Regions from separate parts of the Psychrobacillus psychrodurans genome, predicted to be linked through region 1. Evidence: riboswitches for the same ligand, from Rfam matches in the RefSeq annotation. Region 1 holds a riboswitch; each other region holds the start of a gene.
What was found. A riboswitch is a leader RNA that binds a small molecule or an ion and turns the genes downstream of it on or off. The one in region 1 is predicted to bind S-adenosylmethionine.
Positions count from the first base shown of each region.

Region 2: linked by a shared signal. The riboswitch ahead of metA (homoserine O-acetyltransferase MetA) and the one ahead of ACQCPR_RS18290 (acyl-CoA dehydrogenase family protein) in region 1 are both predicted to bind S-adenosylmethionine.
Region 3: linked by a shared signal. The riboswitch ahead of ACQCPR_RS01175 (O-acetylhomoserine aminocarboxypropyltransferase/cysteine synthase family protein) and the one ahead of ACQCPR_RS18290 (acyl-CoA dehydrogenase family protein) in region 1 are both predicted to bind S-adenosylmethionine.
Region 4: linked by a shared signal. The riboswitch ahead of metK (methionine adenosyltransferase) and the one ahead of ACQCPR_RS18290 (acyl-CoA dehydrogenase family protein) in region 1 are both predicted to bind S-adenosylmethionine.

Region 1 covers NZ_CP189791.1:3,696,870-3,705,056, forward strand. Annotated here, with positions in the region: gene ACQCPR_RS18285 (catalase) at 1-1,217, opposite strand, end outside; SAM riboswitch class I at 1,380-1,480, shown strand; gene ACQCPR_RS18290 (acyl-CoA dehydrogenase family protein) at 1,585-2,760, shown strand; gene ACQCPR_RS18295 (transporter substrate-binding domain-containing protein) at 2,772-3,623, shown strand; gene ACQCPR_RS18300 (amino acid ABC transporter permease) at 3,832-4,548, shown strand; gene ACQCPR_RS18305 (amino acid ABC transporter permease) at 4,561-5,274, shown strand; gene ACQCPR_RS18310 (amino acid ABC transporter ATP-binding protein) at 5,288-6,043, shown strand; gene fabI (enoyl-ACP reductase FabI) at 6,705-7,484, opposite strand; gene ACQCPR_RS18320 (C40 family peptidase) at 7,763-8,187, shown strand, end outside.
Region 2 covers NZ_CP189791.1:1,862,997-1,871,183, forward strand. Annotated here, with positions in the region: gene ACQCPR_RS08800 (LCP family protein) at 1-139, shown strand, start outside; gene ACQCPR_RS08805 (AI-2E family transporter) at 211-1,404, shown strand; gene ACQCPR_RS08810 (sporulation protein) at 1,410-1,802, shown strand; gene ACQCPR_RS08815 (hypothetical protein) at 1,967-2,203, shown strand; gene ACQCPR_RS08820 (RAxF-45 family protein) at 2,263-2,397, shown strand; gene abc-f (ribosomal protection-like ABC-F family protein) at 2,517-4,376, shown strand; gene ACQCPR_RS08830 (methyl-accepting chemotaxis protein) at 4,705-6,711, shown strand; SAM riboswitch class I at 6,777-6,884, shown strand; gene metA (homoserine O-acetyltransferase MetA) at 6,959-7,867, shown strand; gene ACQCPR_RS08840 (hypothetical protein) at 7,889-8,119, shown strand.
Region 3 covers NZ_CP189791.1:223,454-231,640, forward strand. Annotated here, with positions in the region: gene ACQCPR_RS01155 (M23 family metallopeptidase) at 1-697, opposite strand, end outside; gene ACQCPR_RS01160 (GNAT family N-acetyltransferase) at 1,199-1,774, shown strand; gene ACQCPR_RS01165 (methyl-accepting chemotaxis protein) at 1,854-3,551, opposite strand; gene ACQCPR_RS01170 (pyridoxal phosphate-dependent decarboxylase family protein) at 3,535-5,178, opposite strand; SAM riboswitch class I at 5,452-5,566, shown strand; gene ACQCPR_RS01175 (O-acetylhomoserine aminocarboxypropyltransferase/cysteine synthase family protein) at 5,680-6,972, shown strand; gene ACQCPR_RS01180 (homoserine dehydrogenase) at 7,103-8,089, shown strand.
Region 4 covers NZ_CP189791.1:2,649,701-2,657,887, reverse strand. Annotated here, with positions in the region: gene ACQCPR_RS12835 (NUDIX domain-containing protein) at 87-560, shown strand; gene ACQCPR_RS12830 (alpha/beta hydrolase family protein) at 538-1,326, shown strand; gene ACQCPR_RS12825 (hypothetical protein) at 1,329-1,778, shown strand; gene ACQCPR_RS12820 (hypothetical protein) at 2,351-2,677, shown strand; gene pckA (phosphoenolpyruvate carboxykinase (ATP)) at 2,756-4,342, opposite strand; SAM riboswitch class I at 4,538-4,655, shown strand; gene metK (methionine adenosyltransferase) at 4,905-6,101, shown strand; gene ACQCPR_RS12805 (gamma carbonic anhydrase family protein) at 6,246-6,758, opposite strand; gene ACQCPR_RS12800 (alpha/beta hydrolase) at 6,868-7,659, shown strand; gene ACQCPR_RS12795 (SRPBCC family protein) at 7,816-8,187, shown strand, end outside.

The sequences.
Region 1 (8,187 bases):
TAGCTCACTCTTCCCACATTAATCGATTGTCTTCCATATCCATCACGCTGGTTATTGTGGAATGGGCAAACAGGTCTGTTTATCGGTAGCTCATGAAAATTAGGACCACCAAGACGGATTAATTGTGTATCTGTATAAGAAAATAATCGTCCTTGAAGTAGTGGATCATTTGAGAAATCTATTCCTGGTACAACACTTCCTGGATGGAACGCAACTTGCTCAGTTTCAGCAAATACATTATCTACGTTACGATTTAATGTCATCTTCCCTAAAATTTTTACTGGTATCTCTTCCTCTGGCCATAGTTTAGTAGGATCCAAAATATCAAAATCAAATTTAAATTCGTCTTCCTCTGCGATAAGTTGGACTCCAAATTCATACTCAGGATAATCCCCATTATCAATCGCATCATATAGGTCACGACGATGGAAATCCGGATCTTTCCCATTTATCTTTTGTGCTTCATCCCATACAACTGAATGGGTACCAAGTAGTGGTTTCCAATGAAATTTTACAAAATGGGATTTACCTGCCTCGTTAATGAAACGAAATGTATTTACACCGAACCCTTCCATCATACGAAAGCTACGTGGTATAGCCCTATCTGACATTGTCCACATGATCATATGTGCCGTCTCCTGATTGTTAGCAACAAAATCCCAAAACGTATCATGTGCAGTCGCAGCCTGCGGAATTTCATTGTGTGGCTCTGGCTTTATAGCATGCACCAGGTCTGGAAATTTAATAGCATCTTGAATGAAAAAGACAGGAATATTATTTGCTACTAAATCATAATTTCCTTCTTCCGTATAAAACTTAGTAGCGAATCCTCTAGCATCGCGAGCTAATTCACCAGATCCACGTGAACCTGCCACAGTAGAAAACCTTACAAACACTGGAGTCTTTGTGCCAGGTGTTTGTAAGAACTTTGCCTTCGTAAATTCACTTGCTGATTCGTATAATTCGAATTCCCCATGAGCTGCATAACCTCTAGCATGTACTACTCTTTCTGGTATGCGCTCATGATCAAAATGCGTCATTTTTTCACGAAAATGGAAATCTTCTATCAAAGTAGGACCTCGTTCTCCTGCTTTTAGAGAAAATTCATCTTCAGATATTTTTAGTCCTTGATTCGTAGTCAATGCTTGTCCTTGATCGTCCACACGGAATTTTTCTAATTGTTCATCTTTGCTATTTCCAGTTACTTTCTTATCCAAACAAACTCCTCCTCTACTTATATCTACACTATTGTTTATACCCTGAATGACAGTTCAAAAACCCCTAAAATAGAATCAAACACTTAATTCATACTAAATCGATAAGAATTACTATTGACTTCTTGCAGATTAAGTAGTACGATTATTCCCACAACTCCATACTACTTATTAAGAGAAGCTGAGGGACTGGTCCGATGATGCTTCAGCAACCGCCACTTCTATGGTATGGTGCTACTTCCAGCAAGAAACTTGAGAGATAAGTGTACATAAAATTACTTACTCTTTTGATTTTCAAAAGGGTTTTTTATTTGCATTTAAAACCAACTTAACACATAGGAATAATTAAAATCAAAAGGAGACGACAACTGTGAATAACTTGTACATCAAAACGGAAAAACAGCAGTATTGGATCAATCAGTTATATGAGTTAGAAGAAAAATTTAAAAGTAAATCCGCCGAAATTGATGAACAATCTATTTTTCCAAAAGAAAACGTGGATGATTTGATCAATATCGGATATGCAAGCCTTACACTACCCGAATCGTATGGTGGTAATGGATTTTCTGTATACGATATGGTTCTTTTACAAGAAACACTTGCTAGCTTTGATGCCAACACAGCCCTATCAGTAGGTTGGAGCTTAGGTGTTGTTGGTGAACTATTTGAAAACAAACTTTGGAAAAAAGAGAAACTCGACTTTTTTGCAGCAGAAGTATTAAATGGCGCACTCATAAATCGTTCTGTCAGTGAAGCTCAAACTGGAAGCCCAACGCGTGGGGGTAGGCCTGGAACTATAGCCATAAGAAAAGGAGATTCTTGGGTACTAAATGGACGTAAAATATTCACGACCGCATCCCCTGTACTATCCTACTTTTTAACATCTGCATGGATTGAGGAAAAAGAAAAAGTTGGTTTCTTCCTTATTCCTCGCAATACAGCTGGCCTTTCCATTGAAGAAACCTGGGATGTTGTATCCATGCGAGGAACGAGTAGTAATGACTTAGTATTGAATAACGTAATCGTTCATGAGTCAAATCTAGTAGAGCTCCCCGAGTTCGCAAGTGGTGGAAAGATTAATGGGTGGCTATTACATATACCAGCGACCTATCTCGGAATCGCACAGGCAGCAAGAGACTACGCAGTACAATTTGCCAATACCCATTCACCAAATAGCTTGAACGGATCTATTGCACAGCTGCCAAACGTTCAACAGCTTTTAGGAGAAATAGATTTAGAGCTTACGAAGGCAAGATTAGTCATTTATGGAGTTGCTACTTCCTATGACAATGATGTTACAAAAGAACTACTTTCTAATGAAGTAAGCGTGGCAAAGCATATAGTCACTAATTCAGCCATCACTATTGTTGATAAAGCAATGCGTTTAGTTGGTGCCAAAAGCTTACAGCGAACTAATCCACTACAACGCTATTATCGAGATGTCCGAGCGGGACTACATAATCCTCCTATGGATGATATGACTATTAAGAAACTAGCACTTTCAGCGTTAGAAGAAGTAAATAATAAAAACTTAGTAAAAGGATAAGGAGAATGAACATGAATAAGTATTTTAAATTAGTGGCGGTTGGTTTAGTATCCATAACTTTTTTAGCGGCTTGTAGTTCCGGGGAGGCTTCTACTTCATCAGAAGGTGGTGATGTTCGCAAAGTAAAAGTAGCATATGACATGGCCTCTAAACCTATTTCATGGTTGGATGACAACGGAAACGCCACTGGATATGATGTAGAAATTATGAAACTAGTAGATGAACTACTACCTGAATATGAATTTGAATATGTAGGGACTACAAGTGATGATCTATTAATCGGGGTAGAGCAAGGCAAGTTTCAGGTTGGTGTGAAAAATGCTTTTTGGACAGAGGAACGCACAGAAAAATTTATTTTCCCCAAGGAATTCCTTGGTTTAAGTAGTGCAGGTCTCGTATTGAAAAAAGAAAATGAGCATATTAAATCGTTAGAGGATTTTGCAACTGCTGAATATTCTTTAGCACCGATTGCCGCAAATAATGCGCAGTATACTGTAATTGATGAATACAACAAAGCAAATCCTAATAACCCTGTAAAACTAGATGCAGGTGATGCATTTACCGTGGATGTAATCCAATGGGTCAATGAGGGGCGTGTTGACGGCGGAGTAATAATTGAAGGACCATTCCAAAAACAGGTTTTAGATGAAACTGGTCCTTACTATAATCTAAAAGATGAAGTTGTTTACAATGAATTTGCAGTTATCAAGACATGGCCATTATTCAACAAAAAAGAGCAAGAATTTGCAGATGCTTACGATAAAGCTATTAAGCAATTACAAGAAGAAAAGAAAACAAATGAACTCAGTACAGAGTTCTACGGTCGAGACCTTTTTGAAGTGTTAGACCAAGTTGAAAGATAATTGTTAGATTCCTATAACGTAAAACAACAATTAGTAGGGTTTTCTTCACCCCACCTTATTTTAGGAGTTTTACGGGCAGTTGTTCCACCTATAAGTAGTTACTATAGAATAAAGCCTTGGATTGGAAGTGTCACTGCCCGTTTATTCGGGATAGAGGCTGCCTGGCGCAGGATGCACAGGTAGCCTTTAAAATATCATAGGGGGAATAATGCACAATATGGAAAAATACTTTGATGTATCGTACATATGGAACTCACTTCCGATATTGCTTCCATTTTTAAAAGTAACTTTTGTCGTTGCTGGATTATCCATTATTTTCGGTACTTTTTTTGGTTTGATTCTCGCTATGATGAAGCTTGGAAAGAGTAAAATTGCTCAAAAAATAGCAAACTTCTATATAACGATTTTAAGATGTACACCATCTATCGTACTACTGTTTTTAGTGTATTACGGTGTACCTGCTTTAGCCGATAACTTCGGTTTATATTTACATGATTTAAATACAGCAGTATTTGTCGTCATTACCTTCACCTTACAATTCGCAGCTATCATGGCAGAGGTTATTAGATCAGCCTATGAGTCCATAGAAAAAGGTCAATTTGAAGCTGCTGTTAGCGTTGGTTTAAGTCCCTTTCAAGCATATAGAAGAATCATTTTCCCACAAGCACTTGTAGTTGCACTTCCTAACTTCGGAAATGGCCTTATCGCATTACTTCAAGAGGGGTCACTTGCATATACTATCGGTCTAATCGATATCGTTGGGAAAGCCAATTTAATCATTGCAGCAAACTATAATACACATGCATTAGAGATATTTATCGCGCTTGCACTAGTTTACTGGATTTTATCCATACTTATCGAAAAGTTCTTTGGAAAGCTTGAAAAAGTATTTAGCAAAGGAAAGCATACAATTAACACAAATTAAGGAGTGTAAATAATGTCGGAAGGTTTAAATTATACATTTTTAATCGATACATTCTTCATTGCATTATCCGGTGTACCAATTACGCTTCTCGTTACCGTTGTAGCTTTGCTTATTGCACTACCTTTAGGCTTTTTATTGGCTTTAACACGTATCAATCAAGTGCCTGTATTAAACTGGTTCTCAAGAATATACGTTTCCTTCGTAAGAGGTACACCGATTATTATTCAAATTTTCATCGTTTATGCGAGTGTCCCCTTAATACTTTCCTTGTTTTTTGAGAGGTATAATCTCAACATAAACGTCTACGATATCAACCCTATTTGGTACGCTTTTATCGTATTCTCTTTCAGCACTACAGCTATATTGATAGAAGTATTTAGATCGGCTTTAAGCACGGTCAACAAAGGACAGCTAGAGGCAGCTCAATCAGTTGGACTTTCAAATTTCCAAGCCTACCTTAGAATCGTAATACCTCAAGCGTTGGTCGTAGCATTACCTAATATTTGTACAGCTACCGTGAATCTAATAAAAGCTACATCACTTGGATATGCAATGTCCTTACAAGAAATCACATTAAAAGCGAAGGTAGCGGCAAATGTAGGCTATAACTATGTGGAAGCTTATATAGATATTTTTCTTGTATATATAATTTTGTGTAGCCTTGTCGAATACGGATTTAAATTATATGAAAAACGTCTACGCAGATACAAATATGTGAGCGCTTAAGGAGGATTATCAAATGTTAACGATCAATGAAATTCATAAATCATTTGGGAAGAATGAGATATTAAAGGGAGTAGATTTAACTATTGATAAAGGTGATGTAGTAGTTATTCTCGGTCCAAGTGGCTCTGGAAAAACGACATTATTACGCTGCATTAACTTTTTAGAAAAGGCCGATAGTGGTATGGCAACTTTTGGGGAGTTGCAAGTAAATTTGCATGATGCCTCTAAAAAAGATATCCACACCATCCGACAAAAAACAGCTTTCGTATTTCAAAATTATAATTTGTTCAACAATAAAACTGCCTTAGAAAACGTGACGGAGGGTCTTGTCATTGGTCGTAAAATACATAAAACTAAAGCTACTGATATTGGTAAAAAAGCGCTAGACAAGGTTGGTTTATCAGACAAATATAATTCCTACCCAAGTCAGCTTTCCGGTGGTCAACAACAGCGTGTTGGGATCGCACGAGCAGTAGCATTAAATCCTGATATTATTCTATTTGATGAACCAACCTCTGCATTAGACCCTGAATTGGTTGGGGAGGTACTAACGGTTATGAAAAATATCGCCAATGAAGGTACTACTATGTTAGTTGTCACACATGAAATGTCCTTTGCAAAGGATGTTGCAAACCGAGTTATCTTTATGGATGGCGGAGTAGTAGTTGAAGAAGGTACCCCTCATGATATTTTCATAAGTCCAAAAGAAGAACGCACTAAGAAATTCTTAAAACGTGTGTTACCAGAGGATTATACATTTTATATTTAGCACAATAAGAGCTGGTCTTCTAAGAACAGAAAAGCAGATATGCCGTTGATTTCCACTTTATATCGACGAATAATTGGATATAAAACCGCCTAAATATACATGTTTTATCTTAAAATAAATAAGGATGAAATAGACTCCGATAAAAGGAAATCTACTTTCTTCTTTCATGATAAAATAGTATTCCTAACCGGACAGACGGTTTTATCCCTCTATTAACTTTGACTATTCTTATTGTCTAAGCTAGAGGCTATGCAAAACCTTTTAGTAGAATACCACTCACTTAAATGATTGTAGTGAAATGTGGCGACTCCAGCGGGATAAGCGAGAAAGTTGGGACCCCGCAGGGAGCGTAGTGAAGACATTGGCCAAACTTTATTTGGTCAATGTCTTTGCGACGAGTAACCGCAGGAGCATATGTTTTCAACGAGTAGGCTCGACTTCGCCCGCGGAGGCCAACAGGATGTTGGTCACAAAGGCTTTGCCACAGGACGTGGCGCACTTAGCCTTTGTTCTCCACATGTAACAGAAATCACTGTATTATTTATTCTTTAAAGTCCCATGAATCCAGTGTTCACGGTATATTTTTGTATATACTTATTATCTAAGAAGCGGCGGAAAATGACTAATTCATTTTCCGCCGCTTTTATTCGTGAATATTAATTTAGCCCATAATATTATAGCCAGAATCTACGAAGATGACCTCACCTGTTACACCACTTGATAAATTACTTAATAACGCAACGGTCATATCGCCTACTTCTTGTTGAGTAACGTTCCGTTTTAACGGAGACTTTTCTTCAATTTGGTGCAAAATCGTATTGAAAGAAGAGATTCCTTTTGCAGCTAGTGTTCGAACTGCCCCAGCGGAAACAGCATTTATACGTACATTATTTTTCCCTAAGTCCAAAGCCAAGTACTTAACAGAGGCTTCGAGAGACGCTTTAGCGATACCCATTACATTGTAGCCTTCTAGTACACGTTCAGCCCCTAAGTACGTCATTGTTACGATAGATCCACCTTCGGTCATAAAAGGCGTTGCTTCTCTAGCTGCAGCAATAAGCGAATAAGCACTTGTATCTTGTGCAAAAGCATAACCCTCTCTTGAAGTTTGTAAAAAATCACCTTTTAAATCCTCTGCATGTGCAAAGGCAACGGAGTGAACTACACCATGGATTACTCCAGCTTCCTGTCCAATTTGTTGAAACGCCGCCTTAATACTATCATCGCTATTTACATCACATTCTACTATTAGTTTTGCCTCTAAACTATTATCTTTCAATAATTTTTCTATTTTTCCAAGGGAACGTTCTTTACGGTATGTAAAGATAACATTTGCCCCTACTTCAAATAATGACTTCGCAACTCCCCATGCAAGGCTACGCTCATTCGCAACACCCATAACAACAATATTTTTATCTTTTAATTGAATTAAGTCTCTCATATATACCTCCACTTTATTATTCAGATATATTATACCTGTTATTAGCACCTGGTTATTATTTTAATCATACCATAAACTCTCCTGATTGTACTAAACCATTTTGTGTTTTTCCCTGTCATCTGGTTGTAATATTTGCAAAGAAACTGTAAACATTCTACCTGAGTCTTCTAAATGTAAGGGTTTTAGTTGTAATAAAAGTGAAGTGGATTTATTTCCCACGCGGTCTCATTACTTTTACATGCTAAAATCAAGGGGCAAAAGATTCTAGGAGGTAAACGATGAAAAAACAATTAATTATCACTACATTAACAGCCGTAATCGGTTTAAGTACAATAAGTGGAATTGCTCCTGCTGATCGTCTTGAATACAAAGCCTCGGCTGCCACAATAAATTCTCAAAATAACCAGCAAGCAGTAGAAGCTAAAGCAGACCAATTAATACAAACAGCAAAAAGTTTAATAGGCAAGTCTACGTATAGCAATACGGAGTACAAGCCTACAAATCCATACAAATTTTCATGTGCAACTTTTCTTATGTATATATTCGAAAAAAATGGAGTTGACTTAGCTACATACAACGAAGATTATATGATGAAACAAGGTACTTATGTAGCAAAAGATCAATTGCAAAAAGGGGATTTACTTTTCTTTGATAGCAGAGGAGGAAATATTCCGAATCATGTCTCCATCTATATAGGCGACAA
Region 2 (8,187 bases), 1.8 Mb from region 1:
TGGTCAGTTAGAAATGGAAAAAATGACAATTCCAGTGGAAGGAACATATTCATTTAAGCGCTATAGTCATGCTGGGTCAGTCATTGTACTCGACGAAGAGAAAAACAAAAACGCAATTACAGAGTTTTTAGAAAAATAACTTGCTTTAAGATTGCCATATTTATTTTTCCTCCGTAGAATAAATATATATAGAAAGGAAGTTTGATAGAAGTGGAGCCAGAAAAACCTTCTTTTTTTTCTACTAGATACATAAAATTTTTAGGTGGACGTAATACTATCTTTTCATTGGTTCTTTTACTGATGATCGGTCTTGTTATTATGATTTATGATGAGATTTCTTTTATATTTGTGCCTTTGACGGTATTTCTGGGTAATGTAATCTTACCTATAATCCTAGCTGTTATTGTGTATTACTTATTACGACCAATACTACGTTTATTAGAAAAAATAAAAATTAAACGAGTATGGGGCATACTTATTATTTTCTTAGTATTAATCGGATTAATAACATTACTAGTGTTTCTAGTATTTCCTTTTTTAAAGGGTCAAGTCTTTAAATTAGTGGAAGAATTACCGACTTACTTTATTCAGCTCTTCAATGACTTAGATGAATTTTTACGAACATCTATTTTTCAGGAATATTATTTACAAATTGAGAATGATGTTACTTCAGTATTAAATGGTCTTCCAGCTGAAATAGGAGAGTTTGTACAAGATACTGTAACAGGTATTATAACTGGGATTTCATCGATTGTTGGTGTATTAACTAGTTTTGTTTTAGCTATAGTAACTGTACCTTTTATCGTTTTTTATCTTTTAAAGGACGGCGAGAAGTTACCCCACTTTGTTCTGAAGTTGTTTCCTCCAAGAATGAGAGATGATTTACAATCTGTATTTACAGGTATAGATAGACAAATTAGTTCTTATATTCAAGGACAAATACTAGTATCAATGTGTATTGGAATAATGATTTTCATTGGATTTACAATTATCGGTATGCCGTATGCACTTCTACTTGGAGTCATAGCGATGGTTACAAGTGTAGTACCATATTTAGGTCCAGTGATAGCTATTACTCCAGCTGCTATTATAGCCCTAGTAAAATCACCACTTATGCTAGTTGGGTTGGCGATAGTTTGGACGATTGTCCAGTTAATAGAAGGGAAGTTTATATCACCACAAATTATGGGTAAATCATTACATGTTCACCCAATTACAATTATCTTTGTTCTTATTACATCAGGTGCATTATTTGGTGTTCCAGGAGTAATATTAGGAATTCCAGGATATGCAATTTTGAAAGTAATCGTTTCACACTTTTATACATTGTTTAAAAAGCGTTATAATAAGTTTGAACCAGTAATAGAAAATCACTATGAGTATACAAATCACAAGGTGGACTGAGAATAATGGCGAAGAAATTTGAATCTTCCATAGAAGTAAAATCTATAAAGATAGACACGATTGTCGATCACCCTTATATTGAACATGGTATTAATCTGTCGGGCACAATATATATAGAAGGAGTACACGATGAATCGGTAGAAAACATCAAATTAGAAGTATTTAAACTGACAAATGGTGAATCACCTAAAATTGTATCGAAGCACTCAATTGAGTTAGTTGGAGCAGCTGCATCTAAGGATATGCAAATGATACCTTTTGAAATTATGCCAGATGAAAGATGGATTCCAGATAGTAATGAGGAAGTAACAAGACTAATTTTAAGAACAACAGTATTATTCGAAAATGGGTCTGAATATAACGACGAAGATGAAATTTATTTTGATATTGAAGAATGATATATGAAGCTCTAGCCTCGTGCTAGAGCTCTTTTTTTATAAGAAATCTACTTGGCAAAAAACATCATCCAACTTAAGTTAATAAAAAAGATAATTGAATAAATTATAAAGTATAAAGTTACGAAGGTAGAGCATTCTAATGTTAAATTAGGAGGAAACTAAAAATGTTTAAACGATTGTTTTCGATACTTATTATTTCGTCTTTTGTACTTTCTGCCTGTGGATTTCAAAGAGATTCCAATCAACCAGCTAATCCTGAGACGCAAATAGACAATCAAGATCAAAAAATTCCAAATACAGGTAATGAAGAGGTTAATGAAGAAAATGATGTAGGTATTCCCAAAGTGGACGATTCCATAAATGATCCATCTTTTGAAAAACCAAATGAAAAAAACGATTGAATTGTTTGAATAATTATGCTATTATTTATTTAACTAATTCGAACGGAGGTGAAGAAAGAATGAAAAACGCTATGAATGCACAATATTTTATGTTGGAATTTTTATCCACTTCTTGTGCAATTACTCATGAAATTGCTAACAACGGGACAGGTCTGTCCATTTTCAGACAATTTCAAAGTAATTTTCATAGCTAAGAAGTCATTCTTTCGGATCTTAAATGGTAGGGAGAAGACTGTGCTTTTTAGACAGTCTTTTTTTGTTGCAAAAAAAAGGCGCTTCTTAGCTCATAAAGAATTGAAGGGAAGCGATCATAATGATATGTACAATACAAAATATAACAAAAATGCTTGGAGGAAATACGATTTTCGAAAACTTATCTCTTGATATTAAAACGGGAGACAGGTTAGCCATTGTTGGTCGTAACGGTAGTGGTAAAACTACATTGTTCAAATTGTTAGCAGGAAATGAAAAACCTGACGAAGGATATATCAACTTTAAGAAAGGTGTATCCATTGGTTATTTGGCTCAAATACCTACTTTATCAGAAGATATTACAGGTCTTGATGTTCTACATTATGCTTTTCAAAAGATTACGGAGTTACAAAAGAAAATGATTCTGATGGAGCAACAAATGACAACCTTAAATTCAGAAGGGATGGAGCGCCTGCTCCAACAATACGGAGAAGTACAAGAACAATTTACACTTTTAGGCGGTTATACAATGGAGTCTGAAATTGAAAAAGTAGTGCAGGGACTTCAGTTGAACCAATTCGTAAACCAATCATTTGCTAGTTTAAGTGGTGGGGAACAAACAAAAATAATGCTTGGGAAAATTTTACTGTCAAATCCAGATATATTATTGTTGGATGAACCGACGAATCATTTAGATATATTTGCAGTTGAGTGGTTGGAACAATATTTGGTTAACTATTCAGGGACTGTTGTAATTATATCGCATGACAGATATTTCTTAGACCAGGTCGTAAACAAAATTGCAGATTTAGAAGAAGGTGAGCTTTCTCTTTATCATGGAGATTATTCTTCCTTTATTTTAGAGAAAGAAGCTAGATTAATGCGTGAGTTCCAGGAGTATGAGGAACAACAGAAAAAGATCAAAAAAATGAAGGATGCAATAAGACGACTCAGACAATGGGCAAATGAAGCGGTTCCACCAAATCCAAAGTTATTTCGTCAGGCACGTAATATGGAAAGGGCACTAGAGAGAATGGTAAAAGTTAGAAAACCTTTAATCGACCCTAAAAAGATGAAGCTTTCCTTTGAATTTGCTTCTAGAAGTGGAAAAGAAGTAGTAATGATGAAAAATGTATATAAATCATTTGGTGATAAAGCATTACTAGAAAATGCTCAGCTAAATCTATACTGGAAGGACCGAGTTGCGATAGTTGGTCGAAACGGTTCTGGTAAATCCACTATATTAAATCTTCTGCGTGGAGAGATAACTATTGACAATGGAGAAGCTCGGTTAGGTAGTAATGTCAGGGCAGGTTATTTGTCGCAGCATTATGAAATTCAGGATCCGAAGTCTAGGCTAATTGATGTATTTCGAAGTGAGTTAAATGTGGTCGAGGGAGATGCACGACATATTCTTGCAAAATTTATGTTCTATGGACCAGATGTATTTAAGCGAATAGGTGATTTAAGCGGTGGTGAGCGCATGAGACTTCGCTTAGCACAGCTCATGCATCAGGATATTAATCTCCTAATTCTTGATGAACCGACGAACCATTTAGATATTGAGTCCAGAGAAGTACTTGAAGATGCTTTAGCTGATTTTGATGGAAGTATATTGGCCGTATCACATGATCGGTATTTTTTAAATAAATTATTTCCTAAAACTGTCTGGTTGGAAAAAGCCCAACTGACTACATTTGAAGGACCATATGAGTGGGCTAGAACAAAATGGGAGGAAATGTATTCTAAGCGAGAAGTAGAAGATGTTTCAGAGAAAAAGACTAAAACTAAACAACCAACAAGGGAACGTGTAAAAGAGCGAACAATTGATGAAGAAATTTCATGTTTGGAAAGTGAAATTTCATATTTAAAAGAAAATGCAATAATAGAAACTGATTGGGGAATTTATGAAAAGCTTATCGAATCTATTCAAGCAAAAGAAGAACAACTTGAAATCTTATTGGAGGAATGGATTGGTTAGGAAGTATTAGAATTACTTATAATATTAATGACCACCTTTTAAGAAGGTGGTCTCTTTTGTGAGATTACAAGTTAGGTATCTCAAATTGGAAGATTTATTTTTAGTTCCTTTATTTTCAATAATATTATGTTTAAACTCATCATCTGTAGAAAATATGATAGAAAAGTAAATAAGAAGGTATTTCCCCGAAATTTGTTTTTTTTTGAAGAGCAAGTTATTATTCATACATTAAAATTCTCTCATTGTGCCGATATAATAGTATAAATATACTTATATATGGAATATTCATATCGGAGCATATTCAATACATAGAGAAGGAAGATGAGTAATGCGTAAATCTATAAAGTGGAAAATAATTATTGCTGTTATGGCTCTAATTATTGTAAGTATGGCACCATTAATAACCATTAGTACGAACACTATTAGTAAAAAGACGGAAAAAGATTTAATTGATCAAAGCCAAGTTATAGTTCAAGAAATGTCTACATCAATTCAGAATTATTTAGCTACATATGAAAAAGGGCTTATTCAATTATCAACTTCAAATGATATTGTAGATTTTCAAAATAGTGCTAAAGCGACTGATAAAGTTTTAGCCAAGCAATTAGAGAAACGATTAGATACTAGATTTAATGAATTTGTTTCATTGTATGACGCTGTAGCTTCAGTCTATATAGCTTTACCTGATAAATCGATTGAAATTATTCCAGAAGCAGACCTAGGAGCAGATTTTGATCCTACTTCAAGGGAATGGTATTTAAATGCCGTTTCCAATAAAGACAGTTTCAGCTGGTCTAAACCTTTTGTAGATGCTTCTACTGGAGAATATGCAATTTCTGGTGCAAAAGCTGTTATTAGAGATGGCCAAGTGGTTGGAGTACTAGCCATTGATATTCTATTATCCAAATTAACAGAAACGTTAGCAAACAATGAGTTAGGTTATGAAGGTTATCCGATTATTGTGGATGCAGATGGTAATGCTATAGTTCATCCTACTTTATTTGGTGAAAACATATCTGAGAATTCATCAGTCAAAAAAATGCTATCTAGTTCCTCGGAAAGTGGAAATGTAACTGACGGAACGGAGAGTACTAATACAATTACTGTATTTACAACTATACCAGAATTGGATTGGAAAATAGGAGCTGTTTATGAGGGAAATAAGATAAACCAAACAGCAGACAGTATACGTACAATGATAATAATAATTGTTTTAGCCATTGAGGCAACCATATTTATCGTATTATATTTCATGATTAGCGCTATTTTAAAACCAATCGGACAACTAAAAAAATTAATGGATTCTATTGCTGATGGAGATTTAACTGTACAAGCGAATATAAGGTCTAAGGACGAAATTGGTCAACTTGCTACAAACTTTAACAAAATGACTAGCAGTATGAATGAAATTATTCAGGTTGTAAAAGAGTCCGCAAATAATGTGCAGTCAAATTCTGAAAATTTAAGTGCTGTAGCTGAAGAAACAAATGCTTCAGCGGAACAAGTGTCATTAGCAGTTAGTGAAATTGCAGAAGGTGCATCTAAATCAGCAGAAGATGCTGGTGAAGTAACCGAGAGTTCCGTACACTTAAGCGAGCAAATCAATCTCATTAACGAAAAATCAATAACGATGACTGATATAGCTACTAAAGCAAATTTAATGAATACAAATGGTCAAAACCAAATGAGTGAATTGAAAACTTCTTTCCAAAACTGGGAGTCTAATCTTACCTCCATGTCTACATTGTTTACAACTTTAGAAGTTAGAGTAAAAGCGATTGGCAGTGTTATGGAAACCATTATGGAAATCTCATCACAAACGAATCTCCTCGCATTGAATGCAAGTATCGAAGCGGCCCGTGCAGGTGAGCATGGAAAGGGATTTGCGGTCGTTGCGGATGAGGTGCGAAAGCTTGCAGAGCAATCTGCTAAAGCCACAGAGGAAGTAAAACAAACTATTACGGAGCTACAAAGTGAATCCCATATTGTAGGGGAACAAATGACAGACACCATCAAAACATTCCGTGAACAGGGTTCTGTTGTAACTGATACAGAGTTAACATTTAGTGAAATATCAATATTGATGAATAGTTTACAAACATCTATTGATGCAGTTTCAGCAGAAATTGAACAAGTTTCCAACTATAAAGATCAGGTAGTAGATACTATTCAAGTGATGGCCGCAACTTCAGAACAAACTGCAGCTGCATGTGAAGAAGTGAGTGCGTCATCTGATGAGCAGTTACGAGCAATTCAATCGGTAGCTACAGCATCTGAGACATTAACAGATCTTAGTGATAAACTTGCGGAAGCAGTGAATCGTTTCAAAGTTTAAAAGAAGTTGAATTATTGGAAAACACATGTTAATATTCTTTAATAAAGAACAATATAATTTAATAACTCTTATCAAGAGAAGCAGAGGGACATGGCCCGTTGAAGCTTCAGCAACCTCTGATTTATCAGAAAGGTGCTAACTCCTACAAGATATAATTTCTTGAAAGATAAGAATCGAGAGCAAAACGTTCACCCTCTTTTCTTATATAAAGGAAAGAGGGTTTTTAAATTTAAGGGGGAGTACTATTTTGCCGATAAATATACCTAAACAATTACCTGCAGCTGAACTTCTTAAAAAAGAGAAAATATTTATCATGGATACCGACCGAGCAATAACTCAAGATATACGTCCATTAAACATAATTATTTTGAACCTTATGCCTGAAAAGGAGAAAACCGAACTTCAATTGTTACGATTATTAGGGAATACATCCCTCCAAGTAAATGTGACATTTTTACATATGGCAACACATGATTCCAAAAATGTTAGTAAAACTCATTTAGATACTTTCTATACTACTTTTGAGGATATCAAACACAGAAAATTTGATGGAATGATTATTACAGGTGCTCCAATTGAGCATTTATCATTCGAGGATGTTAATTATTGGCCAGAAATGACTGAAATAATGGAATGGTCCAAAACGCATGTGACCTCTGTTCTTCATATTTGTTGGGGAGCGCAGGCAGCGCTTTATCATCATTATAGTATTGGTAAATTCGACCTGCCCAAAAAATGTTTTGGTGTATTTAGTCATCGGTTATCCGATCCAACCATTCAATTAGTACGAGGATTTAATGATGAATTTTATGCACCTGTATCTCGTTACACTGCTGTGTTATACGACGAGATTAAACAAGACCCTCGACTGATATTGCTTTCCAATTCGGAAGATGCAGGTGTTTTCCTAGTAATATCTAAAGATAAAAAGCATATTATGATTACTGGTCACTTAGAGTATGATGCAACAACACTTGCAGATGAATACCAAAGAGATATAGCAAAAGGTGTGGAGATTGATGTTCCAGAAAATTATTTTCCAAACAATGATCCAACACAAAAGCCAATGAACTCATGGCGGTCACATACACATTTGCTATTTTCCAATTGGTTGAATTATTATGTTTACCAAGAAACACCATATGAATGGGAATAACTTTACAAAGTTGGTGTAGCTATGAATATTAGGTGGAAAAGAGAAGAAATAATTTTTGAAACATTGTATGAAGCCGATGTTTGGGGCGATTATTTAGCAAATGAAATTTACGAAAGAATTTACGATGGATATATAACCCCAGACTACAAAATTGCTTATTCTCTTGCTTTTAGATTAGCTTCGATACACACATTTAGAGTCAATACTCAGCAGGATGGATTAAATATATATAAAGTATGGGTGACTTCCTGATATGAGAAATAAGATTCAGGCGAGAAGATGTATGGTACTAGGTTCTCAGACAACTCATAATTCAGAGA
Region 3 (8,187 bases), 540 kb from region 1:
CATCTTCATCCTCACAGAGTAAGTTGAGGAAATTTCCTTCTGCATTTTCAGAATCAGCATCGGGAGGTGTCAAATCTGGTAAATCATTTCGGACTTCGAGAACTATACCGGTACACGGACTATATAATTGTTCTCCATATATGAAAAAATTATCAAGTTCTTCTGGGTAAATACCGGCTGCTCGTATCCCGAATTTATTCAACTTAACAACGTCTATGGCATATTGCTGACTGGCATAAGCATTATGATAGTTAATTAGCACATGATTTCCACCCTGACCAACATAATAAGTCCCGTTTTTCAGCGGAAAGTCGAGTTCAACGGCATCATCTTTAGTTGTAAAACCACTGAATGTCAAAATATTATAAGCACCGAAAACAAGTAAAAGAAGCACGTTGAAACTCAGTGACATCTTTTGGCTACGGTTGAATTTGATGCGAAATGGAAGTGAACGTACTTTTTTCCATGAACTATAAGTCGACAGTAACAAAAAGAACATCATTATGAATCTTAGATAATAACTGAACCAATCCCATGACGATGAAAAAAATTGCCAGGTTGTAAATAGAACTGTAAACACTACCAGTGTCAACCAGTTCAATTTACTAGGAAAGTTTCCTTTCCATAATGAAATAATAAACACTGTCGGTAATATCAATTGGATTATGAATAGCTCCAAAATTGCAAGTGTTGTCATATGCTTTCTCCTTATAAAGGGGTTTTTCGTATAGTATGTCGCTAATATGAGAGATGTTGATTTACTTGAATTCCCATATAATAATTTACTTATTCAACACAATCGCAAAAATACCTTCTTATTCAACTAAACTGGACCATTAGTTTAAGTGAATGCTCCTAAAATCTCACATTTATTTTAACATAAATACCTAGAGTTATATGAGTACCGCATTCTCCGTATTGATCAATGATTAATCAATCTTGTCCTTTAATAGAGTCTCTTAAAATTGAAACTATCGATTATGAAAAACGTATTAAAATTACCGTATCTAATTTTTAGCTTTCGTCGGTATGGATACAAAGGAAGTCCTATTAGCTATTTTTTTGAAGAAATAAGACTTAATGGGAATTCAGCCGAGTGAATAGCATTATGGTCTAATTAATATGGGCTTCCAAATTATAAAAAAACAAATGAAAAGAAAATGACTGTCTATTTGGCGTAACTTAAGGAGAGAAAAATATGAATGTAGAAATAGTTTTTGGAGATTTCCCAGTATTGGAATCTGCTAATCTAGTATTAAAAAAAATAGATGATGTGCACTTAGAGGAAGTATATAAAATTTACGATAACGAAAATGTATTTGAGTATTGTGGAATCATTCCAAAGCATAATGTACAAACGGTAAGGAAGATGATTGGGCATTTTGATAGAGACTATCACAAAAAAAGTAGAGTGAAGTGGGGAATCTTTCAGAAACATCAAAGTGATAAATTAGTGGGAATTATAGAAGCTATGGATTTTAACCAAAAAGTGAACACGGTCTCTATTGGATACTTTTTGGCAGAGGATAATTGGGGTAAGGGAATTGCAACTGAATCGGTTGGGATGGTAGTAAAGTTTTTATTTGAAGAAGTTAATGTAAACAGAATTCAAGCTGAGGTTATGCCTGCAAACGAGGTATCAAAGAAAGTCCTCTTAAAAAACGGTTTTATGAAAGAAGGATTATTAAGACAAGCTACTATATGGTCTGGTAAAGGAATAATAGATTTAGAAATATACGGCATTCTTAAAGGGGACTATACAAGTATTTTATAGTGCTGGGTTTTAAAACAAATTAAATCTGAAAATAAAAAAGCCTCAATACCATTTACATGGAATTGAGACTCTCTTAACATTAAATATCAAATCTATGAACAGCGTTACGTAATTGTTCCGACATACCAGCCAAGTTATTAGAGGAATTTGTAATCTCTTCCATACTCGCTGCTTGTTCTTCAGATGCTGCCGCTACATTCTGGATATTCCCAGATGCTTGAATAGATATAGCACTTACTTGTTCCATGGAACCAGCAATGTTAAGTACACCCTTGTTCATACCTTCAACGACGCTGTTAACATCATTCATTTGTTTGGTTAACTCGCTCACAGCTGTATAGATATCTTTAAAGGCATTGCCCGCCTCATCAAATGTAGTAACGCTATCTCTTAAATTATCATAGCTTATTGCCATCGATTTAACCGCATGAGAAGATTCTGATTTAATCGTATCAATACGAGTACTAATACTATTGGCAGCTTCACGCGATTGATCTGCCAATTTTCGTACTTCTTCTGCAACAACTGCGAATCCTTTACCATGCTCTCCTGCACGTGCTGCTTCAATTGAAGCATTTAATGCAAGTAAGTTTGTTTGATCAGTTATTTCTGTAATTAATGAAACAATATCCCCAATTTCTTGCGTATAATCGCTTAAACGTTTTACAACATCTGAAGTAGCATTAATAGCATCGGATGTGGTGTCCATTTTTTGAACGGCCATGTGGATGGTATCATTACCTTTTGAGGCAATTTCAGATGCGTTTAAAGCCTTGCCAGACACGCTATTAACTTCTAATGCCACTTTACTCATAGCTTCAGAAATAGTAGAAACATTTTTCTCCACTTCTTCTATAGCCGCTGTTTGTTTTTCTGAACCAACGGAAACTTCTTGCATGGAGGAAGTGATTTGCTGAATTGACGCGCTTGTTTCTTCAGAACTCGCTGATAACTCCTCCGACGTTGCTGCTACTTGCTCAGCATTTTCGCCAATATGAGTAATTAAGGAACGTAAATCCCCAGTCATATTATTAATACCATGAGAGAGCTGTGCAATCTCATCATTGCCTTTAATTTGCAAATGCTCTACTGTTAGATTCCCTTTCGCTACTTCTTCTACAAAGTCGGTAACAGCTTTAATAGGATTTATAATGCGTTTACTTACGAAATAAGCAATTATCGTACCTAATACAATAAAGATCAATGTAATCGATATGGATAACCTAATAATTTGGCTTTCTAGTAAAGTAATGAATGATGCATCCATATCTAATCCTAGAATTATATCTGTATTCTTGAAGGGAATGAAAATAGATTTGTGGGTCCCATACTCATCTGTATAGATGTCACTAATTTTGACTTCCCCTTTGTCAATAGCTTCATTCATTTTTTCATCAAATGTATAAGAGGCATTACGGTCATCCGTATCACTCAATGCAACAATATGTTCAGTTCCATTTGAACGTGAAAGAACATACACATTTTCCACATCGTGGTTCGCTTTTGCTTCATTTAATTTGTCTAGTAATGTACTGTATTGTTCGTCATTATCACTATCAGCACTTACAACTAGATCAGAATCTAGATCGTCAAAAACATCATCAGATACTAATTGTAGTGTAGTTTCGAATTGGTCGATAACGTAATCGTCTATAATTGCTTTAGAGAAGATGAACAATATTAAACTAAAAATGATGGAGAATAGCGCGATCGGTACTATAAAACTTAGAATATATTTATATAACATAGAACTCTTTAGTTTAGTAAATAACTTCATCTTTTACAGCCTCCAATGTAGTGATGGAATGATGAAGGGAATCTACCATTGCTGAGATGTGCTCCACTTCGGTATACGGTGAAATAGAAAAGAATTTCGCTGCTGCAACAGGAACCAGTTCATCTGAATCACAAACTGCTACAGTGCATACACGAGTTGTATCACCGAAAAAGACATCATCACGATGTTTCCCTAACACTTCAAATAGCGATGAATTTAAAGCGTTGATTTCTTTTACTTGTGCCAGTGAATAACGGCCTGCTTGTTCATCTCTCCAATTCAATCCTTTTTCATAATAGCGATAAGCAGTAATAGGTCCGATATTCGATTCATTTACCACATATAATGAAGGAATCTTTATAGCTATTTGCTCCTGGAATGCTAAATTCACACGAACATAATTTGCTAGGAGCTGTTGGTATCCCGTCTTACCAAACGCCAACAATGCAGCATAAATGGCAATCGAACTACCCATACGTGAGCATTCTAACGTATAACCAGTGTGATACGATCCATACCCTCTATTTCCAACATACGGCGTATCAAAATCTTCTAAGTCCAATAAACCTAGATATTTACCTTCCTTCACTAAAAACAGACTCGTTAAGTAAGGAGTTTGTCCAAGCTTTTGGAAATCAAAACATAAACTATCAGCCAATGATATATACTGCATTCGTTCACGAATATGTTGAAGACTTACTAGTACTTCTTGTTCAAAATGTAGAGGGTTATTTTCAAAATCATAATCATTAAAGAATGCATAAAATCCACCAAGTGCAGAATCGGCATGAATATGGATAGGTTTCAAATTATATTTACCTTCGAAAGCTGTGGCCATTTCTTTAATCGCTTTTACATCGTCAATAGCAAAGTTATCTGTTGCACCAGTAGTTGCAACTATATACACAGGAATGCCGCCTTTTTCAATAACTTCCGTTAATCGCATTTCTAGATCTTCCATATCCATAGAATGATCCGTCCCAGCTTTGACACGAACTAGATGATTGCTTCCAATACCAACAGCCTCTACAGACTTCAATAAACTATAATGTGCATTTTCAGATGCAAAACAGTATAAATTATTTGGAACGCCTTCTTCTTTTGCGTTAGGGAACTGTTTTGCTATTGCCATACGCAAGCCACTGAACACAGCGCCTTGTCCGCCCCAAGTTGTGTAACCAAAGCTTTCAGTAAAATCATATCCAACTAGCTTCGACATCATGGAGACCACTTTTACTTCACATTCAGCTGCAGCTGGTCCGTAAACATCCCATAAGTTATTACCATTTAATAATGAGTTAGTTAATAGTCCAAGGACGCCGGGAATACTTGCCATTGGCAAAACATTTGTTACGAAGTTTCGTGTATGATATGGATGACCCTTCATTAAATCAGTCAATTCTCCAACTACTTCGTCCATTCCTTTGCTATTTAGCGGTACTTCGTAATCTTCCATTAACTCTTTATAAAAGTTTGCGGAACGTTCTTGTATCGGTCCAAGCATCGTTTTATTTGGATCTTTCAAAGCATCCATGGATGTTAATATTGTTTCTACGTAGCCTAATAGCTGTTCTCTCTGTTTTCCATTACCATCTTCACTTTGGAAAAGCTGTTGTATATTCTTCATTTTTTCACCCTTCTTGGTCAATATTTACTATAGATAGATATATTTTATAGTCCGTTATACTCCCGTATAGTATATACTTATTAGACTATAAAAGACTAGAAATTTCGTCGCAAATAGAAAATAAAGAATACTTTAGAATATTTGTAATATTTATGCAAGGGGAGATTTTGAAGGGGGGTAAACAAAATATTTTTTAACTTTTCGAAAAAGTGTTGACAAATAGTTTGATAGAAATCTATACTGTGTAACAAGATGGAAAACTAAATCTAAATACTCTTATCAAGAGTGGCGGAGGGAATAGGCCCTACGATGCCCGGCAACCAACAAGTTCTTAACTTGGAAAGGTGCTAAATCCTACAAATTCTAATACGAATTTGGAAGATAAGAGGAGGAACATGCGAATTTGCACCCTCTTCTTAATTGAAGAGGGTTTTTTGTTTGTTCTAATCCTCCTTCGCCTCCATAAGCGTCCATCTAAACTACATTTTAGGAGGAATTCAAATGACAAATCTTCAAAAAGAAACACTACTTTTACATGGTGGCCAACAACCAGATCCAGTGACAGGCTCACGAGCAGTACCTATTCACAAGACTACATCATTCGTTTTCAAAAATACAGAACATGCGCAAAACCTATTTGCTCTTGCGGAAACTGGTAATATCTATTCTCGTATTACGAATCCAACGGTGGATGTTTTTGAACAACGAATTGCATTATTAGAAGGAGGGACAGCAGCAGTTGCACTTTCTTCTGGAATGGCAGCTATTGCATTTTCTATTTTAAATATTGCAGGAGCGGGAGATGAAATTATTGCTGCCGAAAATTTGTATGGTGGTACATTTAATTTATTCGCTCATACATTGCCGAGATATGGAATTACAGTGAAGTTTGTAGATTCAACTAATCCAGAAAATTTCCGAGCAGCAGTTACGGATAAGACAAAAGCGTTTTTTGCAGAAATCATTGGAAACCCTAGCTTAAATGTATTAGATGTTGAAAACGTTGCAGCTATTGCTAACGAAGTAGGAGTTCCATTGTTGGTAGACAGTACTTTTGCTACTCCCTATGGATCGAATCCGATTAAGCATGGTGCACATGTAGTGATTCACTCGGCAACTAAATGGATTGGCGGTCATGGAACAACTATCGGTGGGGTTGTCATAGATGGAGGAAATTTCAATTGGAACTCTGATAAATTCCCTGGATTCACACAGCCGGATGTAACCTACCATGGTTTAAGATACGGAATAGATGTTCCAAGTGTAGCGTTTGCAGTGAAATTACGTGTTCAATTGCTTCGTGATTTTGGTCCAACTCTAAGTCCTGAAGCAGCTTTCTCCTTTCTACAAGGATTAGAAACACTTCATTTACGCGTACCAAAGCACAATGAAAATGCGCAGAAAATTGCGGAGTACTTAGAAAACAATGAAGAAGTGACTTGGGTTAATTACTTAGGTTTAGAAAGTCATCCTTCACATGAGCTTGCTAAAAAATACTTACAGAATGGTTTTGGCTCGATCCTAACTTTTGGGGTTAAAGGTGGTAAAGAAGCAGGACGCAATATTATCGATAATATAGAAATTTGGTCGCATGTAGCTAACGTTGGCGATGCCAAATCACTAATAATCCACCCAGCATCTACAACACATCAGCAGTTAACTCCAGAGGACTTAGTGAAATCGGGAGTTTCAGAAGACTTAATCCGCTTGTCTGTAGGGCTAGAGGCAGTCGAAGATTTACAGACTGCACTCGAAAAGGTACTCCTAGAAAAAACAAATGTCCTCTCTAGGTAGAATTTTATTGATAATTGAGTGAAAATAGGCTACAATGTGTAAAATAGTTCTTCTAATATAACTGCGAATAAATTTTACTAATAAAAGCAAATTGGAACTCAATTGTGCGGATTCATTTGGAGGAGATAGCATGGCGACGATAAAAGCAGCAATCCTAGGTTTCGGAACAGTGGGGCAAGGGATTTACCACATTGTAAATGAAAAAAGAGAAGATCTTAAAAAGTCTTTAGGCTTAGATTTAGAAATTAGTGCGGTTCTCGTAAACAATGTTGGAAAAGAGAGAATAGCTACACCCGGTGTCCTAGTTACTGATAACTTTGAGGATATTATCAATATTCCTGGTCTTCAAGTAGTCTTCGAGGCAATCGTAAATGAGGAACCTGCATATAACTATCTATGTAGAGCAATTGATAAAGGGTGTCACGTTGTAACAGCTAATAAAGTGATGTTTTCCAAGTATAGTATCCCATTGCATGAGCGTGCAAAGTCTCGTGGAGTATTTATCGGATATGAGGCAACAACAGCAGGCGGAGTTCCAGTTATTAAGACATTGAAAAATTTACTACAAGTTAACTCAGTAAAAAGAATTCAAGGTATCTTAAACGGCACTTCAAATTACATCCTGACACAAATGAGACAAGATGAATGTCAATTTGATGAGTCATTAAAAGAAGCGCAGGACCTTGGCTATGCAGAAGCAGATCCATTTAACGATGTGTCCGGGCAAGATGCATTCCGTAAACTGATGATTCTAAGTGCACTTGCATTTAAAAAACAGCCCAATTGGAATGATGTTCGAGTAGTAGGTATAGACGAAATCTCATTAGAGGACGTCCGTAAAGCGAAAGAACAGGGACTACGATACCGTCACGTGGCAGAAATAGAGCAAGACGAAAATGGAGAACTATACGCTTCCGTAGGACCTCAGCTCGTAGGACCAGATCATCCTTTGTACTCGATTGAAGGAGTAAACAACGCGGTGGCTTTAGATACAAACTATATTGGAACATTAACATTAGTCGGTCCAGGAGCAGGAATGTATCCAACGGCAAGTGTAATGGTAGAGGATTACGCGGAGATAATCGGTAAAAGAGCAGGTTTTTTCATTACGATCTAAGTTTAATTTTAGTGGTACCAGAGTCAATTTCATAATTATTTATTACCATAGAAAATACGAATATTTATGTGATATTATCGGTTTATTTAAAGTGGACT
Region 4 (8,187 bases), 1.0 Mb from region 1:
TTGAATGTAAGGAACCAGGCGTCTACTTGCCTGGTTTTTCTTATGTATATGGTAATATTTAAAGAAAAACAAGGGGGAATCAGAAAATGATTTCTTTCGAAGATTTAAATGGATTTCAAGTACGGCTATCCTTTCAACAAGGAAGCTTTTCTATTGAATCTAAGCATGTATTAGTTTTAGCAAAGCATAATGGAAAATGGTTGTTAACGAAGCATCCAAAAAGAGGATTGGAGTTTCCTGGTGGTAAATTAGAGAAAGGGGAAACTTTAGTTGAAGCAGCGATTAGAGAAACAAAAGAAGAAACAAATGTAGATATAGTAAATCTAGAATGGCTTGCTGAATATATGGTATTAGATAATATCCCTTTTTGTAAAACTGTTTATATAGCAAAAGTTGGGTATATTAATGAGGAGCGGACAAGCTTTGAGACAGAAGGAGCTATCTGGTTATCCTCGGAAGAACTTACTCATAGTGAATATTTAAGCTTCCATATGAAAGATGATGGAATGAAAGCCATTTTAAAGAAGGTGAAAGAAATTGAAAATAAATGGAACGATTGAAAAGGTTCGCACTTATCCATCTCCAAACCCTCATATCATATTGAGCGAAATTACATATTGGTCCTGTGGTCTTCGAGTAAAAGGAATGTTAGCAGTACCAAAAGAGCCAGGAAACTATGATGGAATTTTATATTGTCGAGGAGGCATGCAAAGTATCGGTATGGTTCGACCTGCACGAATTGCACAAATCGCCTCTGAGGGATTTGTAATATTTGCGCCATATTATCGAGGTAATCGTGGTGGTGAAGGAAGGGATGAATTTGCTGGAGAAGATCGCTGGGATGCTGTTTACGGAGTAGAAGTATTAAAGCGATATTGCATACCAGAGCGGATTCACTTATTTGCATTTTCTCGGGGTGGTATCATGGGCTTATGGATTGCTATTCTACGCAATGATATTACATCCTTAGTTACATGGGCTGGTGTTTCTGATATTTATTTAACATACGAAGAAAGATTAGATATGAGAAAAATGATGAAACGTGTAATCGGAGGTACTCCTACTAAATTCCCATTAGGGTATGAGCAGCGAGATGTATTACCTCGTATAGAGGAGACGAACGTGCCCACTCTTATAATACATGGTGAACGAGATAATAATGTATCTTTTGAGCATGCAAAGGTTTTAGAGCAAGCATTAATAGGGAATAGTATACCAGTTGAAACCTGGTATTATCCAGAATTCACACATTTTTTTCCAAGCAAAATAAATAGACGTGTAGTAAAAGATGCATGTCAATGGATGAAAAATCAGAGAGGGGTTTAAAAATGGGCAATGTTGTAGTAACAACTGAGGCAATGAGTGTAGAAGGGAAATCTTCGTTTCCTGTAGATACTAGTTTTTGGGAGGATTTGTGGGATCAATACACAAATGAATTCGAAGAAGTGGTGATCCATTGTTGGATGGAGGAACTAGACATTTTAGAAGAATTAAACTCTCGAGCAGTTTCCGTTCAAACGGAAGGACTAATGAAAGTGTTTACTATTAATCTCACGGATGAAAATAGGCTCTATTTTAGAAATTATTCGGTTGATCCAAAAGGTGGTTTAAAGTGGTTTACGATGTTCTTCCAACAGGATGGAGTTGAACAAATGGAAGTAGGTCACTATGGTTCAGAAATTATTCTATATAAGGTCAATGAAGAGGAAGCAGAGAAGTTTGTAGAAATATTTCCGAAAATAGCTGATAGTGAATATCATGCGACTAATGGTGACTAATGCTAATTATAGGTTACAATTATCTATCTAGAACAATTCCGGTTGAGAGTCAATTCCCCGGTAGTTAACGTAAGTTTATATGTAAGTGGAAATCAGAAACTTTATTGTTTCTGATTTTTTTGTTATAAGTGAGTCAATTTCATAATTAGTTGTTTTATTTAAAAATACAAATGTTTACTTAATATCGTAATATTTATTCGTTTTTTTAAAAGCGATCCCGTTGATTGGAGTGGCAGGCGGCGACTCCAGTGGGATGAGTGAGTCAGATGAGATATTATATCGACCCGCTACTGACGGTGATAGCTCATCACTCACCCCGCGGAAAGCGTCCGCCTAAAGAGGAAATCAGCTTTGTTCTGATTTAACTATATAATATTCTTTATGAAATTGATTCAAGTAACAATAAATTTTATAAGGTGAAAATAATGAAGGCGTTGAATATCTATGATAAGAAGTGATGCTTTTAAAAAGTGGACTAGATCAGTTCAAAAAATGAATCTTTTTAGTTAGGAAATCCGTATTAGAATTAATTAATCAGAAAAATCTTAAAGTTCTAATAGGGGGTAAATTTAATGAATAAAGTTTATATTATTGCAGTTACAGTAGCTATTGAAACACTTTCACTTTGGTTAGTTTCACTTTTCTTTGGATGGAGTTTCATAGATACGATATTTTTAGGGGGACTTGCTATATTTGGGTGTGTTTGGTTATTTCAATTAAACAACAATCAAACAAATAACGAATATAATGCTTTTGCAAAAGGACAGAATGGTCTAGACAACGGGGGTATAATGCCATTTCAGTTTAAGATGACACCTATTACTTTGGGGCTTTTGGCATTTATAGCGGTTAGTTTTTTGGTGACGGTTGTTAAATATTATCCTTATTTTTTAAATTAACAAATTTTAGTAAATGTAAAATACTCAAAATAAAGAGCCCAAATTATTCATTTTGGGCTCTTTTATATTTTAAATTTATTAAGCTAATGGTCCGCCTTTAACGGAAATATCTTCAGATACAGTACCAAACTTTTTAAAGTTTTCACGGAACGACTGAGCTAGCTCAGCTGCTTTTTGATCATATGCAGCTTTATCTGCCCAAGCATTACGAGGTATAAGTACCTCGGAAGGAACACCTTCCACTTGCTTAGGAATAGCTAAGCCGAATACTGTATCTGTTTCTGTATCAGCATTGTTTAGCTTGCCATCAATTGCAGCACGAACCATAGTACGAGTGTATGAAAGCTTCATACGGTTACCTACACCGTATTCTCCACCAGTCCAACCAGTGTTTACTAAGAATACTTGTGCACCGTGCTCGTCAATTTTCTTACCAAGCATTTCTGCATATACCGTTGCATGTAATGGTAAGAATGGTGAACCGAAGCAAGTAGAGAATACTGGTTGTGGCGATGTAACTCCACGTTCAGTTCCAGCAAGTTTAGAAGTAAATCCACTTAAGAAGTGGTACATTGCTTGTTCTTTTGTAAGTTTACTGATTGGAGGCAATACGCCAAATGCATCAGCAGTTAAGAAAATAATTGTATTTGGGTGACCAGCAACAGAAGGCTCTACAATATTTTCGATATATTGAATTGGATAAGCAGCACGAGTATTTTCTGTTAATGAATTATCAGCATAGTTAGCAACGCGTGTTTCGGCATCTACCACTACGTTTTCTAATACTGTTCCAAATGAAATAGCATCCCAAATTTGAGGTTCATTTTCACGAGTTAGGTCGATACATTTTGCATAACAACCACCCTCAATATTAAATACGCCATTATCAGACCAGCCGTGCTCGTCATCACCGATTAATTTACGGCCAGCATCTGCAGAAAGGGTAGTTTTACCTGTACCTGATAAACCAAAGAATAATGCAACGTCCCCGTCATCTCCAACATTTGCAGAGCAGTGCATTGGTAAAATGTCTTGTTCTGGAAGCAAATAGTTCATAATAGAGAATATTGATTTTTTCATCTCACCAGCATATTCAGTACCACCGATTAACACAGTGCGTTTTTCCATGGATACAATGATAAACGTTTCTGTACGGGTACCATCTACAGCAGGATCCGCTTTGAAATTAGGAGCAGAAAGAATAGTGAAGTCTGTTGTATGTGTAGCAAGATCTTCCTGTGTTGGACGGATAAATAACTGATGAGCGAAAAGATTATGCCAAGCGTATTCGTTAATTACTTGAATACCTAGACGTGATTCTTTATCTGCCCCTGCATATCCTTTAAACTCGAAGATTTCGTCTTGTTTGTTTAAGAAGTTAATCATTTTTTTATATAGAGCATCAAAAACGTCAGAAGAAATTGGTTGGTTTACTGAGCCCCAATCGATTTTGTCTTTTGAAATAGCTTCATCTACTATATACTTATCTTGTGGGGAGCGGCCAGTATATTTCCCTGTTTCGGCTTTTACTGCACCAGTAGAAGTTAAAACAGCTTCTCCTCTTGTTGTAGCTTTTTCCACAAGTTGTGGCACTGACAATTGGCTGCTAACGTTATTTCCTGCTAACAATTCTTTCAGTTCACTCACAGTATCGATTGAATTCATCTTGAATATACCATCCTTTTTTTATATTTCCTCTAAAAAAGAGGAAGTTTTTCTAGATATGTGAAATAGTATAACACATTAAAGTAATTAGTCTATACTAATGAAGTTAATATTTTTCTTTTGTGAATAAAATGCAAACAAAAAAATAGTTGACTTCTGCTACGTATTTACGTATGATGATGAATTGAACGGATACTCTTATCCCGAGCTGGTGGAGGGGTCAGGCCCTATGAAACCCGGCAACCTGTAATTGTTTTATTATTACAAAGGTGCCAAACCTGAGACAAGGTGAAATTCCTTGATTTGATAAGAGTGAAAGGTGCTTATGATATTAATACCTTTCCTCATGTGTATTTACGTGAGTGAGAGGTTTTTTTATTTAACATCGCCCTTTATCCTTGTGTGCCAAGTCCGAAACGGCTTCAAGTTAACTTCAATTCACAGCAATTACATTTACTCTTATGTGATGAAAATGCATGAAACATTTTGAATGGCTTGACATGGGAATGAGTACCGTATCAATTCTTGAGAGAAATCTCGCGGGATATAGGAGGAATAATCTATGACGCAACGTCGATTATTTACATCAGAATCAGTAACAGAAGGGCATCCAGATAAAATCTGTGATCAAATCTCTGATGCAATTCTAGATGCAATTTTAGCAGAAGACCCAAATGCTCGTGTAGCTTGCGAAACGAGTGTGACGACAGGACTAGTATTAGTTGCTGGAGAAATTACTACATCTACATACGTAGATATCCCTAAAGTAGTTCGTTCTACTATTAAAGAAATTGGCTATACACGTGCTAAGTATGGCTTTGATGCAGAAACTTCTGCTGTGCTTACTTCAATTGACGAACAATCAGCTGATATCGCGCAAGGTGTGGACCAAGCTTTAGAAGCAAGAGAAGGCTCTATGAGTGATTCTGACATTGATGCAATTGGAGCAGGAGACCAAGGTTTAATGTTCGGCTATGCTTGTAATGAAACACCAGAGCTTATGCCGCTACCTATTAGTTTAGCGCATAAACTATCTCACCGATTAGCACAAGTTCGTAAAGACGAAACTTTAGACTATCTTCGTCCAGACGGAAAAACTCAAGTAACAGTAGAATATGACGAAAACAATAATCCTGTTCATATCGATACAATTGTTATTTCAACACAACATCATCCAGAAATAACTTTAGAACAAATTCAAAAAGATATTAAAGAAGTAGTAATTAATCCAATTGTTCCTACAAATTTAATAGATGAAAATACAAAATACTTTATCAACCCGACTGGACGCTTTGTAATTGGTGGACCACAGGGTGATGCTGGCTTAACAGGACGTAAAATTATTGTAGATACTTACGGTGGTTATGCTCGTCATGGTGGGGGAGCATTCTCTGGTAAAGATCCAACAAAAGTTGACCGTTCTGCTGCTTACGCTGCACGTTATGTTGCTAAAAACATTGTTGCTGCTGGCCTTGCAGATCGTTGTGAAGTACAACTTGCTTATGCAATTGGTGTAGCTAAACCAGTTTCAATTGCTGTAGAAACTTTTGGCACTGGAAAGGTAGAAGAAGTTGAATTAGTTTCATACATTCGTGAACTATTCGATCTTCGTCCAGCAGGAATTATTAAAATGCTAGATCTTCGCCGTCCAATATACAAACAAACAGCTGCATATGGTCACTTTGGTCGTACAGACATTGATGTTCCTTGGGAGAAAACAGATAAAGCTGCAGCGTTAAAAGAAAAAGCTGGATTATAAGTAGTATGAACAAAAAAGGCTTTCCTATAATGGAAAGCCTTTTTTCATACAAATAATAACTATCTAATAATACAGCTAATTTTCGTTTCAGGAGGAATTGAACAGCATATATAGTTTTCTTTTACCAGAAAGATCATTAACAAATTATTTTTGAAGGGATTTATAGTATTGACCTTTTTCTACATATTCCCGGATAATTCTTTGTACATCAGCTTTATCGTCTTCATTTAGCTCACGCACCACTTTTGCTGGGCTGCCTAATGCTAATGAATTTGGAGGTATTTTTTTGCCAGGCGGTACGAGACTTCCAGCTCCGATAAATGCACCATCTCCAATTTCAGCACCATCTAAAATAATCGATCCCATTCCTATTAAAGCTCCTTTACGTATAGTACAACTATGTAAAGTCACCTGGTGTCCGATAGTTACTTCATCTTCAATAATAAGTGGCTTATTTGGACTCTGATGTAAACAGCTTAAATCTTGTATACTTACTTTACTTCCAATAATAGTAGGAGCAACATCCCCTCTAATTACCGTATTAAACCAAATTGTAGTCTCTGGACCGATTGTCACATCACCTGTTATTGTGACATAATCAGCTATAAAAGCAGAGTCGTCTATAGTCGGTGTTTTACCTTTATATGGATAAATCATTTCACATACACTCCTTTTGAAATTAGATTATAATTAATCGTATCAGACATAAAGATTGAAAGAAACCTAATACCATGAAATTGCAAGGAAAGAAAAGAGGTTTGTTTATATGTGGAAATGGGAAACAGAAGGAAAGCCTAAAGCAGTAATAGTTATTGTTCATAGTGCTTATGAGCATCACAGAAGATATGCTTGGTTAATTGAAAAGTTAAGAAGTTCTAACTATCATATTGTAATGGGTGACCTGCCAGGCCATGGAGAATTAAAGAAAACAAAAACTATTCATGATGAATCCTTTGAACAGTATAAGAACTACATTAAGCAAGCGTTGCAAGTTGCAGTTACGTATGATCTTCCAATATTTTTAATGGGACATGGCTTTGGAGCCACTTTACTTATAAAAGTTTTGCGTAAACTAGATATTGAATACGCTGGTGTAATACTAACATCTCCATGGTTACAGCTTCAAAAGCTCCCTTCGAAATGGACCAACACACTAGCAAAGTTATCAGTACCACAGAAAATCAATCATGATATTCACTTAAATGAATTAACGAGAAATTATGAAGTGTTCCAACAATTCGCATCAGATCCCACCTATAGAACCTTCATTTCGACAGAATGGTACAAGGAACTCCAAGCACTAATAAAATCTGTGAATCAATTGACCATCTCCATACCAAATAAACCGATTCTTGTTATGACTGGAGAGCGGGATAAGATTACAGATACAAATGCTGCAGCTAGTTGGTTAAGAAAACAAGAACTTTCTGAATATCAATACAAAGAATGGAAAAATTGCTTCCATGATCTCTATCAAGAACCGGAGCGGGAAGAAATCTTTACATATTCTCAGTCATTTATCAATAATGTACTCACGGACATTGGCTATATTGTTTGAAATTAAAATCCTATCTACTAACTGTAGATGGGGTTTTTCTTATTTTGAGCTAAACAAAAGAATGAGTATATACTAAAAGTTGACATAACACCTTTTGGTTATATATAATATAACACCTAAGGGTTACATAACAAAGTTGAAAAAGGAGCTTTTTTCATGAAAGAAAATTTACCTGATATTACGCAAACAGTTTTAGTAGAGGCACCAATACAAAAAGTATGGAATTATGTTTCAACTGCGGAAGGAATCTCTGCTTGGTTTATGCCAAATGATTTTCAAGCTAGGGAAGGATACGAGTTTACTATACAGTCGCCATTTGGACCATCACCATGTAAGGTGCTTGAGATTGACGAACCACATAAACTATCATTTCAATGGGACACAGATGGTTGGTTTGTTACATTTCTTTTGAAAGAGATTGGTACTCAAACTGAATTCACATTGATTCATGGTGGTTGGAAAGATGGAGAAGCACTAGTTCCAAAAGCTAAAATGTCCGGTGCAGCTGTCCGTGGCACGATGGAACAA